Archangium violaceum: one gene and its partner. The protein of the gene in region 2 interacts with the protein of the main gene of each other region in a pairwise test. Links are inferred from orthologs where the notes say so. Each region holds a gene or a part of one and is shown on either strand. Other genes may lie near its edges.

Region 1 (7,185 bases), 3.5 Mb from region 2 along the record:
CGTCACCGTCTTCGTCTCCGCGACGGTGGAGCGCAGCGTCGCGATCGCCACGCCCTGGTCATTGGTGGAGCCCGAGGGCTGGGTCAGCGTGTTGCCCGTACCGGAGACCGTCACCTTCAACGTGCGGCCCGGCAGCGGCGTGCCGTCCTCCTTGCGCACCGTCACCTTGATATCGACGGAGTCCTCGCCGTTGGCCTGGACCCCTTGTGCCCTGCTCACTTCCACGGACGAGCGGTCCGCATCCGGCATCTCACGCGTGACCGGCGGAGTGGGATCTCCACCACAACTCGATCCGCACCCGACGGACAGACCGAGCAACAACACGCTCCACGCGACCAGTCGCGCGAACGTGGGGGGGCCATGACTCATGGACATCTCCAGGCTGAGGAAGGACAGCACCCGCTAGCGGGACGCTCGGCGGGTACGGAGTGACTTCTATCAGACACCATGTCCCTGAAAAAACTCAGTGCCAGGAGACGAGCCCGTCACCCTGTTGCCGCAAGGGCGTCACATGCCCATGGCCTGGAGCATCAGGCCGGAGCCGAGCAGCGACTGGCCACCGTCACACACCATGATGGAGCCGGTGATGTATGAGGCCGCATCCGACGCCAGGAAAAGCGCGAGTTGCGAGATGTCCTGCTTCGTACCGAAGCGTTGCAGGGGCAGGGCCCGGGTGAGCTTCTGGCGGGTGTCGTCGCCCGGGGCGAGCCGGCGCATGCCCTCGGTGTCGTCGATGGGGCCGGGGGTGATGGAGTTGACGCGCACGCCCACCCCACCCCACTCGATGGCGAGGGTGCGGGTAATCATGTCCACACCAGCCTTGGCGGCGCAGACGTGGGCCTGCATGGCCATGGGCAGGTAGGCCTGGGGCGCGGAGATGTTGAGCACGCTGGCGCCCGGCTTGCGCAGGTGCTCGAAGGCGGCGCGGCAGGCGTTGAAGGTGCCGAGCACGTCGATCTCCAGCACGGACTTGAATCCATTGGAGGACATGCCCAGGGCGGGAGCGGGGAAGTTGCCCGCCGCGCCGCACACGAGGATGTCGAGCTCCCCATAGGCATCACGCGCCGATTGGATGGCCTTCTCCACGGACTCGTAGTTGCGCACGTCCGCGGGCACGCCCATGGCGGTGCCATGCGCCTGGAGGCCCTTCACGGCCGCCTCCAGCTTCTCCACGTTGCGGCCGTTGATGACGACCTTGGCGCCCGCCTTCACGAAGGCCTCGGCGATACCGAGGTTGATGCCACTGCTGCCGCCGGTGATGAAGGCCACCTTGCCCGCCAGCAGATCATCTCGAAATACACCCTGTGCCATGTGACTCATCTCCCCTGGAAGCGCGGAGGCCGCCGCTCGGCGTATGCCGCGAAGGCCTCGGCGAGGTCATGTGACTGAAGGAAGGCGGAGTTCCACACCGCCACGTAGCGCAGGCCGTCCGCCACGGACTTGTCCGCGCAATACTCCATTACCTGCTTGGCCCCCTGCACCACGAGCGGAGGGTTGTCGGCGATCTTCCGTGCGGTGGCGCGCGCCGCGGCCAGCAACTCCTCGGGGGTGGCGAAGACCTGGTTCACCAGTCCCATCTGGAGGGCGCGGTCCGCGTCGATGTCGCCACCGGTATAGGCGAGCTCGCGCGTGTGCCCCTCGCCGATGATGCGCGGCAGCCGCTGCAGCGCGCCGAGGTCCGCGGTGATGCCCACGCGTACCTCGCGCAGGGAGAACTTCGCCTCGCGCGAGCAGTAGCGGAAGTCGCACGCGGCGATGAGATCGATACCGCCACCGATGCACCAGCCGTGCACCGCCGCCAGCACCGGCTTGCGGCAGCGGGCGAGCCCCTCGGTGGAGGCCTGCATGGTGTCGATGAGTTGGAGCAGCTTCGTGCGCTCGAGCGCGAGGTTGCCCTCGCCCGTGAGCAGCGGCCCGAGCGTCTCCATCATGGCCATCAAGTCGAGGCCGTAGGTGAAGTGGGAGCCGTCGCCGCGCAGGAGGACGACGCGCACCGAGTCATCCGCGTCGAGCTTCCGGAGCGCCTCGGGCATCTCGCGCCAGAAGTCCGGCCCGAGCGCGTTGCCCTTGCCGGGACCGGTGAGCACCACCTCGGCGATGCCGTCCGCCTGTTCGATGCGCAGTGACTGATATGCCGCCGTCATTCAAGGCCCTCCCTCGTGGAGGAGGGCCACTTGAGCAGAACGCCCGGGCAGCGTCCACGCCCGCGCTCAGCCGAATTCGACCACCTTCATGCCGAAGAGCCGCTCCACGGATTGGATGAGCTCGTCGCTCACCTGCACCTTGATGGAGGTGTTGCCGATGAGCGCCTCCGCCTCGTTGGCGAACAGCAGGCTCACGGCCACCGGAGTCGCGCCCGCGTACTGCTTCGCGATCTCCGCCAGCTTCGCCATGCGCTCCTCCGTCGCGAGGTCCACCGGCAGCCGCAGCTCCAGCCGCTTGGTGCGCTTCTCCCGCACGGCCTTGAGGCTCTGGATGTCCTCGACGATGAGCTCCGCCACCGGCGTGTCCTCGTCGCGCTGGTTGAGCTGCACCGTGCCCGTCACGAGGATGGGATCATCGCTCTTGAGCAGCGGCTCCCAGTGCTCGAAGCCGGGCTTGGGCCCCTGCTTCGTCCACTTGCCGTCCTTGCCCATCACGTTGCGCGTGCCGTCCTTGCCCGGGAAGCACACCAGCTCGATGGAGCCGGACAGGTCCTCCAGCGTCACCCACGCCATGCGCTTGCCCGTCTTGGTGGGCCGCTCGCGCAGCGCCGCGACGATGCCCGCGATGGTGAGCTTCTCGTCCTTGCGCGCGCGCTGCACCGCGGTGATGGGCCGCGCGTAGCGCTTGAGCTCCTTGTCGTACTGGTACAGCGGGTGGCCCGACACGTAGAAGCCGATGGCCTCCTTCTCCAGCGCCAGGCGCTCCTTCTCCGACCACTCCTCCACCTGGACGTAGTCGTCCTTCATCCCGCCGCCGCCGCCCGAGGAACCACCGCCCAGCATCCCGAAGAGCGAACTCTGCCCCGCGGCCTTGTCCTTCTGGCTGCTGGAGCCGCGGCTCATCGCGCGCTCGATGCTCTCGAAGAGCTGCCGCCGCGGGCGATTCTCGAAGTCGAAGGCGCCCGCCTTCACCAATTGCTCCAACACCTTGCGGTTCACCTTCCGCGAGTCCACGCGCTCGCAGAAGTCGAACAGGCTCTTGAAGGGGCCCTCCTTGCGCGCCTCGACGATGGCCTCGATGGCCCCCTCGCCCACGCCCTTGATGGCGCCCAGGCCGAAGCGGATCTTCCCCTCCACCGCGCCGAAGGCCATGTCCGACTGGTTCACGTCCGGCGGCAGCACCTGCACGCCCGACTGCCGGGCCTCGCCGATGTGCAGCACCACCTTGTCGGTGTTTTCCTTCTCGCTCGTGAGAAGGGCCGCCATGAACTCCACGCGGTAGTGCGCCTTGAGCCAGGCCGTGTGGAGCGTGACGAGGCCGTAGGCCGCCGAGTGGCTCTTGTTGAAGCCGTACTCGGCGAACTTCTCCATGAGGTCGAAGATCTCGCCGGCCACCTTCAGGTCGACGTTGTTGTTCTTGCACCCCTCGAGGAAGCCGGCCCGCTCGGCCTGCATGACCTCGGCCTTCTTCTTGCCCATGGCGCGGCGCAGCAGGTCCGCGCGGCCCAGGGTGTAGCCTCCCAGCACCTGGGAGATCTGCATCACCTGTTCCTGGTAGACGATGACGCCGTAGGTGTCCTTGAGGACGGGCTCCAGCAGGGGGTGCGGGTACACCACCGGCTCGCGGCCGTGCTTGCGGTTGATGAAGACGTCCACCATGCCCGAGTCGAGCGGACCCGGGCGGTAGAGCGCGCCGGCGGCGATGACGTCTTCGAAGCAGGACGGCTTGAGCTTCATCACCATTTCGGTGAAGCCGCTGGACTCCATCTGGAAGACGCCGGCGGTGTCGCCGTCCGCCATCAGCTTCCACACCTCCGGGTCATCCAGCGGGATGTCCTCGCGCTGGATGGGCTTGCCGTCCGGTGGGTTGCGGTTGATGAGGTTGAGCGCGTTCTGGATGACGGTGAGCGTCTTGAGGCCGAGGAAGTCGAACTTCACCAGGCCCGCCGCCTCCACCTCGTCCTTGGCGAACTGGGTGATGAGGGTGTCCTGGCCCGGAGGCTGGTAGGTGGGCACGAACTCCCACAGCGGCTTGTCGGCGATGACGACGCCGGCCGCGTGCATGCCGGGCTGGCGGTGCAGGCCCTCCAGCGCGAGCGCGATCTCCAGCACGTCCTTGGTGGTGACGTCCTTGCCCTCCACCTGCCCGATGGCGGTGGGCTTCTCCATCATCTCCTTGAGGCGCGGCTCCTGCTCGATGGCGTCCTTGAGCGTGATGCCGAGCACCTCGGGCACCAGCTTGGCGATGCGGTCCCCCTCACTGAAGGGCAGCGCGAAGACGCGGCACACGTCGCGCAGCACGCTCTTGGCCTTGAGCGAGCCGAAGGTGATGATCTGCCCGACGTTGTTCTCCCCGTACTTGCGGCCCACGTACTTGATGACCTCGTCGCGCCGGTCCTGGCAGAAGTCGACGTCGAAGTCGGGCATCGACACGCGCTCGGGGTTGAGGAAGCGCTCGAAGAGGAGGTTGTACGGGAGCGGATCCAGGTCGGTGATGCGCAGGCAGTAGGCCACGAGCGAACCGGCGCCCGAGCCACGGCCCGGTCCCACCGGAATCCCGTTCTGCTTGGCCCAGTTGATGAAGTCCTGGACGATGAGGAAGTAGCCGCTGAACCCCATCTTCTGGATGACGCCGATCTCCAGCTCCAGACGGGCCTTGTAGGGCTCGCGGTCCACGGGCGGCTGGCCGGCGCGGAAGCGCGCCAGGTCGATCTCCTTGAAGCGCTCCTCCAGGTTCTTGCGCGCCAGCTCCGCCATGAAGCTGTCCGGCGTGTGGCTGTCGGGCACCTGGAAGGTGGGCAGCATGGGCTTGCCCAGCTTCAGCTCCAGGTTGATCTGCTCGACGATGCGCTGGGTGTTGTGGACGGCCTCGGGCGTGTCCTTGAAGTACTCCAGCATCTCCTGGGGACTGGTGACGTAGAGCTTGTCCGTGGAGTGCTTCATGCGCTTGCCGTCGGCGAGCGTCTTGCCGCTGGCGATGCACATGAGGAGCTCGTGGGCGCGCGCGTCCTCGCGCTTGATGTAGTGCGCGTCCGCGGTGGCGCACAGCGGGATGGCCAGGTCCCGGCTGAGCTGCTTGAGGTTCTCGTTGGCCTTCTCCTGCTCGGGCATCCCGTTGGACTGCACCTCGAGGAAGAAGTGCTCGGGCTCGAAGATGTTCTTGTACTCGAGCGCCGCCTTGCGGGCGTGGTCCATGTCCCCGCGGAAGGCCGCGCCCGTCACCTCGCCACCCAGGCAGGCGGTGAGCGCGAAGAGCCCCTTGCTGTGGTCCTTCAGGAGCTCCTTGTCGATGCGCGGGTGGTAGTAGAAGCCCTCACGGTAGGCCATGGACGAGAGGTACTTGAGGTTGTCGTACCCCTCCTTGTTCTTGGCCAGCAGGATGAGGTGGTGGCCCACCTTCTCGGTGCGATCCTTGCGGCCCTTGGGACCGGCGACGTAGGTCTCCATGCCGATGATCGGCTTGATGCCCGCGTCCTTGGCCTTCTTGTAGAAGTCGATGGTGGCGAACATGTTGCCGTGATCGGTCACGGCCACGCTCGTCATCCCCTTCTCCTTCACCGTCTTGATGAGGTCCTTCATCCGGATCGCGCCGTCGAGGAGCGAGTACAGGGAGTGCAGGTGGAGATGGGTAAAAGACATGGCTGGAAGGTAGTCAGGAAGGGGGTCTACAGCATCACATTTGTTCAGCGAGACGCCGCTCGCCAGTTTCCGGCCGGACGGCGTGTCCGGGGCCAGAAAGTCGGCCCCGGCGCCTTGTGCCACGGCCTCCACGGGCCGTGAAGGAGCCATCAGGTCGGGAATGGGGCACAGGCCCTGCCACCTGGGATGGCCGCGTGGGGCCCTCTCCCGCCAGGTCGCCGGGCGGGCGAGCGGCCGGGGTCTCCAGGCGGCCGGAGCCCACCGGCCGGAGCCCGCCGCGTGGCCTTCACACTTCTTTACCCCGCCACAAAGCCCCCTCAACGGGCCTCTCGCATTCTGTACACCGTCGCCGATTGACGGCGTCCACGAGCAGAACGCGGGGCCGGGAAGGCCCCTGGGAGCATACGCCATGACCACGAAGAACAAGATCCTCCTCGCCGGCTCCGCCGTCCTCGCCTTCGTCCTCCTGTCGGGTTTCCGCGGCGGACACTTCGGCGGTGGCCCGCGCGACCCCGAGCGCGTGAAGCAGATGATCACCTGGAAGCTGGACGACAAGCTGGAGGACCTGAAGGCCACCGACGCCCAGAAGCAGGCCATCCACGGGCTGAAGGACTCGCTCTTCGAGGACGGCAAGCGCCTCTTCGAGCAGCAGAAGGACGCGCGGGCCCAGATGATGAGTCAGTGGGAGTCCCCCAACCCGGACAGCAACGCCGTGCACGCCCTGGTGGACGCGCGCGTGGACGCATTCCGGGCCTTCGCCCACAAGGTGGCCGACGCCGCCCTGCAGGCCCACCGCATCCTCACCCCCGAGCAGCGCCAGCAGGTGACGGCCGGGGTTCGTGAGCACATGAACGCTCACTAATAGCCGAGTGCACGCGGAAGCACACATCGTGGATGGACCGGGGTCCAATTCCGTCCCCGGCCCACCTCTCCCGTGGATACCCTGGAGGGGTGCCACACAACTACCAAGAGTACGCCCGCCGCATCCGCGCCTACGCCGACATCGCCGAGGTGAACGAGTACGCCCGAGTCGTCGAGGGAGGTGTCGAGTACCCGCTCTTCCGGCTCACCGTGCCCGGGGAGCGTTGGTTGGTGATCACCTCGGGCTTCCACGGCGAGGAGCCCGCCGGTCCGCTCACGTTGTGCCAGTACTTCGAGGACATCGTCACGTACGCCCGTGAACGTCGCGTGGGCCTGCGCGTGTACCCCTGCATCAACCCCTCGGGCTTCGAGGACGGCACCCGCTACAACCGCAGCGGCGAGAAACCCAACAACGACTTCCTGCGCTACGAGACCGCGCCCGGGGAGTGGAAGGGCGAGCTCAACCACGGCGAGCCCTTCCTCCGCTGGGCGCTCTACGAGGGAGGCCCCAAGGAGACGCGCGCGGTGCGCTCGGACATCG
Region 2 (6,053 bases):
CCGCCAGGGGGCCCTGCGCATTGAGGCGCGCGGCGTGCCGGCCGTGGCCACAGCCCAGGTCCACCACGGGCCCGGGCACCCGGAGATCCGCGAAGTGCTTCGCGAGATATGCCGCCTCCTTCGCCGTCATCTCTTCCGAGATGAACGGCAGCGTGGAGCGCAGGTACAGCTCGCCGAAGAAGCTCATGGCGTTGGCCTCCAGGGCCAAAGGCCACGGGTTATCCGACCCTGTGACCCGGAGACCCGGCACATCCCCTCACCCCGACCCTCTCCCAGAGGGAGAGGGAGGGAGGGGGCGCTCAGAACGCGCCGCCCTCGCGGTACGCGCCCCAGACCTTGCGGAACACGTCGCAGATCTCCCCCAGCGTCGCGTAGGCCTTCACGGCCTCGAGCACCGGCGGCACCATGTTGTCCGTGCCCCGCGCCGCGGCCTCCACCTTCGCCAACGCCGCGTCCACCGCCGCCTGGTCGCGCTCCGCCTTCACCTGGTTGAGCCGGGCGATCTGCGACTCGGCCACCTTCTCGTCGATGTGCAGCAGCTCGATGGGCGCGTCCTTGTCCGACTTGAACGCGTTCACGCCGACGATGAGCCGGTCACCCTGCTCCACCTCGCGCTGGAAGCGGTAGGCGCTCTCGCCGATCTCCTTCTGCGGGTACTGCTCCTCCACCGCCCGGATGATGCCGCCCATCTCGTCGATGCGGCGGATGTACTCGAGCGCCCGCTTCTCCATCTCGTCCGTGAGGTACTCGATGTAGTAGCTGCCGGCGAGCGGATCCACCACGCGGTCCGCGCCGGACTCGTGCGCGATGAGCTGCTGGGTGCGCAGCGCGATCGTCACCGACTCTTCGGTGGGCAGCGCGTACGTCTCGTCGAGCGAGTTGGTGTGCAGTGACTGGGTGCCGCCGAGCACCGCCGCGAAGGCCTGCAGCGCCGTGCGCACCACGTTGTTGTAGGGCTGCTGCGCGGTGAGCGACACGCCGGCCGTCTGCGCGTGCGTCTTGAGCTGCATGGAGCGCGGGTTCTTCGCGCCGAAGCGATCGCGCATCACGTGGGCCCAGATGCGGCGCGCGGCGCGGAACTTGGCGACCTCCTCGAAGAAGTCGTTGTGCACGTCCCAGAAGAAGGACAGCTGCGGCGCCACGTCGTCCACGTCCAGGCCGCGCTTCACGCACTCCTCGACGTAGCCGATGCCGTCGGCCAGCGTGAAGGCCAGCTCCTGCACCGCCGTCGCTCCGGCCTCGCGGATGTGGTAGCCGCTCACGGAGACCGGGTACCACTTGGGCATGTTCTTCGTGCAGAACTCGATCATGTCCGTCACGATCCGCACCGCGGGCCGTGGGCCGACGATCCACTCCTTCTGCGCGATGTACTCCTTGAGCATGTCGTTCTGGATGGTGCCCGCGAGCTTCGCCATCGGAACGCCCTGCTTCTCACCCACCGCGATGTACATGCAGAGCGCCACGATCGCGCTCGCGTTGATCGTCATCGAGGTGGTGACCTTGTCGAGCTGGATGCCGTCGAACAGGGTCTCGAAGTCACGCAGCGAGGAGACGCTCACGCCCTCCTTGCCCACCTCGCCGCGGCTCATGGAGTGGTCGCAGTCGTAGCCCATGAGCGCGGGCATGTCGAAGGCCGTGGACAGGCCCGTCATGCCGTGGCTGATGAGGTACTTGAAGCGCTTGTTGGTGTCCTCGGGCGTGCCGAAGCCGGCGAACTGGCGCATCGTCCAGAGGCGGCCGCGGTACATGGTGGGCTGGGGGCCGCGGGTGAACGGGAACTGGCCCGGCAGCCCGATGCGATCCGGGGACTCCGTCTTGCGATCCGCCAGCGTCACCACGTCGGGGATGGGGATGCCCGAGTCGGTGACGAACGACTTGCGGCGCAGCGGCATCTTCTGCGTCACCGCGGCCAGGTCGCTCTTCGCCCACTTCTCGGTGGCCTTGCCCACCGCCTTCACCGCGGCCGGGTCATAGGAGCGCACCACCCCGTTCTTCTTGCGCGGAGCGGCCTTGGCGGCCTTCTTCGCGACTGCCTTCACGGCCTTCGTGGCGGCCTTCATGGCCTTCTTCGCCGCCTTGGCGGGCTTGCTGGCCTTCGACACCTTGGTGGAGGTGGAGGACCGGCCGGCCTTCTTGGCGGACTGGTTGGAACGGGGAGCGGAGAGCCTCTTGGACTCGGTCGGGGAACGAGAGGAGGGCATGGTTGCGCGGGATGTAGCATCGGGGTGTAGGGGTCGCAAGCCGCCCGGCTCCCGATGTCCAGACGTCAGCGGCCCCGAGCGAGTCCCACCTTCAACCGGCGCACCGCTTCATCCAGCACCGCCTCCGTCTTGCAGAAGGCGAAGCGCGCCATCCCCTGCCCCAGGGACTTGTGCTCGGGACCATAGAAAACACTCGGAGGGATGGCCGCTACTCCCACCTCCGTCACCAGGTGGCGGCAGAAGGCCACGTCGTCCGCGAAGCCCCACCCGGAGATGTCCGTCATGATGAAGTAGCTGCCCTCGGGCACGTACGCCTTCAGCCCCGCTTCCGCGAGGCCCGACAGCAGACGCTCGCGCCTGGCCAGATAGGTGGCGGACAGCTCCTGGAAATACGCGTCCGGCATCCGCAGCGCCGCCGCCATCGCCGCCTGCAGAGGCGACGCCGTGGCGAATGTCACGAACTGGTGGGCCCGCTGCACCGCGTCACGCAAGGCCGGTGGCGCGATGATCCATCCAATCTTCCAACCGGTGAGGCTGAAGGACTTGCCGCCGCTGCTCACGCCTACCGTCCGGTCGGTCAGTGAGGGCACCGTGGCGGGACGCACGTACCGCGCCGGACCGAAGACGATGTGCTCGTACACCTCGTCCGAGAGCACCCGCACATCGAACTCGGCGCACAGCTCGCCGAGGAACTCGAGCTCCTCGCGGGTGAACACCTTGCCGGTGGGATTGTGGGGCGTGTTGAGGATGAGCAACCGCGTCCGGGGACCGAAGGCCGCGCGCACCTCGTCGCGGTCGAACCACCAGGTGGCGTGCGCGGCATCCGGCGGACGCAGCGGCACATAGCGCGCCTTCGCACCGATGAAGCCGATGTTGGCGTCGTACGAATCGTAGAAGGGCTCGAAGGCCACCACCTCGTCGCCCGGATCCACCAGGCCCAACATCACGCAGAGGATGGCCTCGGTGGCACCGCTGGTGACGGTCACCATGGTGTCCGGATCGATGCCGGTGTGTCCGTGGAAGCGCGCGCCGTGCTCGGCGATGGCCACGCGCAAGTCTCGCAGGCCGGTGCTGGGGGCGTACTGGTTCACCCCATCGGTGATGGCCCTGCGGGCGGCTTCCTTGATGGCCTCGGGCCCGTCGAAGTCCGGGAAGCCCTGCCCCAGGTTCATGGCCCCGTGCTTCAGGGCCAACGCGCTGAACTCGGAGAAGACGGTGGTGCCGAGGTGGGCCACGCGGCCCGCGAGGATTGGCCTGCTCATGCGTACGCTCCCTTGTTCAGGGGCGCACGATAGCGTCCATCCGCATCGGGCGCGCCACCGCTTCGCGCCGCGCCGTCGCCCGGCTCCAGCCCAGGGCCAGGCCCACCACCACCATCACCAGCGGCACCGCGCAGATCAGGTCCGTCGCGTAGTGGAAGCGGCCTACCAGGGTAGCGAGGATGAGGCCGAGCCCCGGCACCAACATCACCCGGAAGAAGCGCGGGACGAAGCGGAAGGCGTACACGAACACCACCAGCGTGGTCCCGGTGTGGCCCGAGGGGAAGCAGTCCCGGGCGAACGGCGGCATGCGCATCACCGAGTCCAGGAAGGGCGTCACCCACACGCCCTGGAGCGGCTGGGAGAACTCGCTGAAGAGGAAGTAGCGCGGGCCGATGGCCGGCACCAACGCGTAGCAGACATAGTTGAAGGTGAAGAAGAGACTGAGCGCCAGCAGGTACTCGTGGAAGGCGTCACGGCGACCGGTGAAGTACATCACCAGGCCCAGTGCCAACGGCCAGACGAAGTGGCCGTAGTAGCAGATCATCAGGATGTCGGTGAGCCAGGGCGGCACCACGTGCCCGAGCAGCACCGAGGCCTGGAAGCCGAACAGCCGCTGGTCCATGGTGGCGAGCTGGGCGTCGCGCAACCCCGGGGTGACGGCGGTCACCATCGGATTGAGCAGCCCATGGCTGAGGCTCAACACGGGCAGCAGCCAGAAGGAGGCCACGAAGGCCAGCAGCCGGTGCCGGGGGAAGTAGGACTCCAGGGTGCGCAGCACCAGGGGCCCGAGCGCGAAGATGGCGAAATGAACGGCGGACCTCGTGGAGCCAGGAGCCCACCGCGCGGGGCCCACGAGCGCCAGGGCGGCCAGTGAGCAGGCGACGACAATGACGATGTCGACTCCCCGCAGGTGGACGTCCCGAGCCCTCGCTCGAGCTTGGTTGTACGAGGTCCAAGGGTTCACGCCGACTTACGCTCCCCCGGTTCCGAAGCGGCCTCAGTGGCAACAGGCGCGCCGATCTCCAGGCTCCGAATCATGCCCCCCTCCTTCCTCCGCCCGGACCACCGCTCCATCAACGCGAGCATGGCCGGGAAGAAGACCGTGGTGCCCAGGAAGGTGCACACCACTCCCAGAATTGCAATCTGACCGATTGAGCGCAGTCCGGCGTGATGTGAGATCAACAGTGCGCCGTAGCCCGCGGCGTTGGACAGCGTGGCCACCACCGCCGCCAGGCCCGTGTGACGGACCACGTGACCCAGCGAGCCGGGGCCCTCCTCCTCGTACCGGTGGTAGAGGTGCACCGAGTTGTCCACGGCGATGGCGAGCAGGCTGGGCAGCACCACGGCGTTGATGAAGTTGAGCTGGACGTCGAAGAGGTACATGCCGCCAGCCAGGCACAGCATGCCCAGGAACAGTGGCCCGGCCACCAGGCAGGCACGCTTGAAGCTGCGCAGGCTGGCGAGGATGGTCAGGAAGACCACGGTCGCGGCGGCCCAGAGGATGAACGGACCATCCCCGCGCACCATGGAGAAGATGCGGGCGGCGATCCGGTTGCTGTCCAGCACCGCGAGGTCCACGCCCCGGGCCCTGGCTCCGTCGACCACCTCGTCGATCTGCGAGGCCCACGCCGATAGCTCACGGGTGTCGTGGTTGGACACCGAGGGGAACAACAGGAGGAACATGCCCTTGCCGTCGAGCGCCTCGAAGCGGCGCCGCACCTCCTCGGGCACCTGCTCCGGCCCGTACGGCTGGGCATCCAGCATCTTCTTCACGGTCTCCACGCGCGGATCGTTGCGCGCGCTCTCGGGCAGCTTCCGCAGCGTCTCGCGCAGCGCGGCGAGCTGCTCCTGGTGCGCCGGCACGTCCTGCGGCAGCAGATCATTGAGCGACGCGTACTGCTTGAAGGTGGACTCCTCGCCGTGCTTCGTCTTCACGTCGGTGATGACCTGCTGGACCACCTGCGCCTGCCGCAGATCGTCCACCAGGAGGATGGCGGGGTTGAGGGGCGAGCCGAGCTGCTCGACGATGTGGTCATCGAGCTGCACGGAGGACGCATCGCCCTTGAGCTTGCGCATGTTCGTCTCGAAGCCCACGCGCGGCAGCACATAGAGCGAGTAGCCCGCGAAGCCGAGCACCGCCAGCAGGATGCCGGCGATGACCGGCGTGGGCCAGCGCTTGCCGGTCGGCTGGAAGGCCTTCTCCGGGGCCTCGGGCGCGTGGCTCGCGGCCGGCTTGCGACCTGGCCGCAGACGCTCGGCGAGCACCAGCAGCGCGGGGCCCAGGCCGTACGCCATCAGCACGGAGAGGATGACGCCCACGCCGGCCAGCAGACCGAACTGCTTGAAGGCCTCGAACTGGGCGAACACGAGCACGAAGAAGGCGGCCGCGTTCGTCAGCGCCGAGGTGATGGCTCCGGCGAAGGTGCCGCGCACGGCCTCGGCCAGCGCCTCGGCGGCCGGGTGCTCGCGCCGCTCCTCCCAGTAGCGCATGGCCAGGTGGATGCCGTACTCCAGGCCCAGGCCGATGAGGATGGCCACCAGGAAGCCCGTGACGATGTTGAGGTGGCCGATGGCCAGCTCCGCGAAGGCG

The links.
Region 1: the proteins of JQX13_RS41375 (region 2) and dnaE interact in binary tests that used the Escherichia coli proteins (3 or more experiments, as listed by UniProt). The link is inferred for Archangium violaceum from one-to-one orthologs.

Annotation. Positions count from the first base shown.
Region 1 is NZ_CP069338.1:6,273,377-6,280,561, reverse strand. Bases 2,011-6,128 are described here. They hold dnaE (DNA polymerase III subunit alpha), read right to left. Parts: upstream 5,784-6,128; coding sequence 2,211-5,783; downstream 2,011-2,210. Other genes in these bases: JQX13_RS26885 (crotonase/enoyl-CoA hydratase family protein), read right to left, coding at 2,011-2,144. In the rest of the region: JQX13_RS26895 (lamin tail domain-containing protein), read right to left, coding at 1-369; JQX13_RS26890 (SDR family oxidoreductase), read right to left, coding at 508-1,311; more of JQX13_RS26885, read right to left, coding at 1,317-2,010; JQX13_RS26875 (Spy/CpxP family protein refolding chaperone), read left to right, coding at 6,193-6,645; JQX13_RS26870 (hypothetical protein), read left to right, coding at 6,735-7,185. UniProt on the Escherichia coli protein: DNA polymerase III is a complex, multichain enzyme responsible for most of the replicative synthesis in bacteria. This DNA polymerase also exhibits 3' to 5' exonuclease activity. The alpha chain is the DNA polymerase catalytic subunit.
Region 2 is NZ_CP069338.1:9,792,397-9,798,449, forward strand. Bases 1,366-4,351 are described here. They hold JQX13_RS41375 (aminotransferase class I/II-fold pyridoxal phosphate-dependent enzyme), read right to left. Parts: upstream 3,464-4,351; coding sequence 2,267-3,463; downstream 1,366-2,266. Other genes in these bases: JQX13_RS41370 (acyl-CoA mutase large subunit family protein), read right to left, coding at 1,366-2,201; JQX13_RS41380 (phosphatase PAP2 family protein), read right to left, coding at 3,480-4,351. In the rest of the region: JQX13_RS41365 (class I SAM-dependent methyltransferase), read right to left, coding at 1-187; more of JQX13_RS41370, read right to left, coding at 300-1,365; more of JQX13_RS41380, read right to left, coding at 4,352-4,427; JQX13_RS41385 (efflux RND transporter permease subunit), read right to left, coding at 4,424-6,053. UniProt on the Escherichia coli protein: Shows aminotransferase activity with methionine and histidine as substrates, and to a lesser extent also with phenylalanine.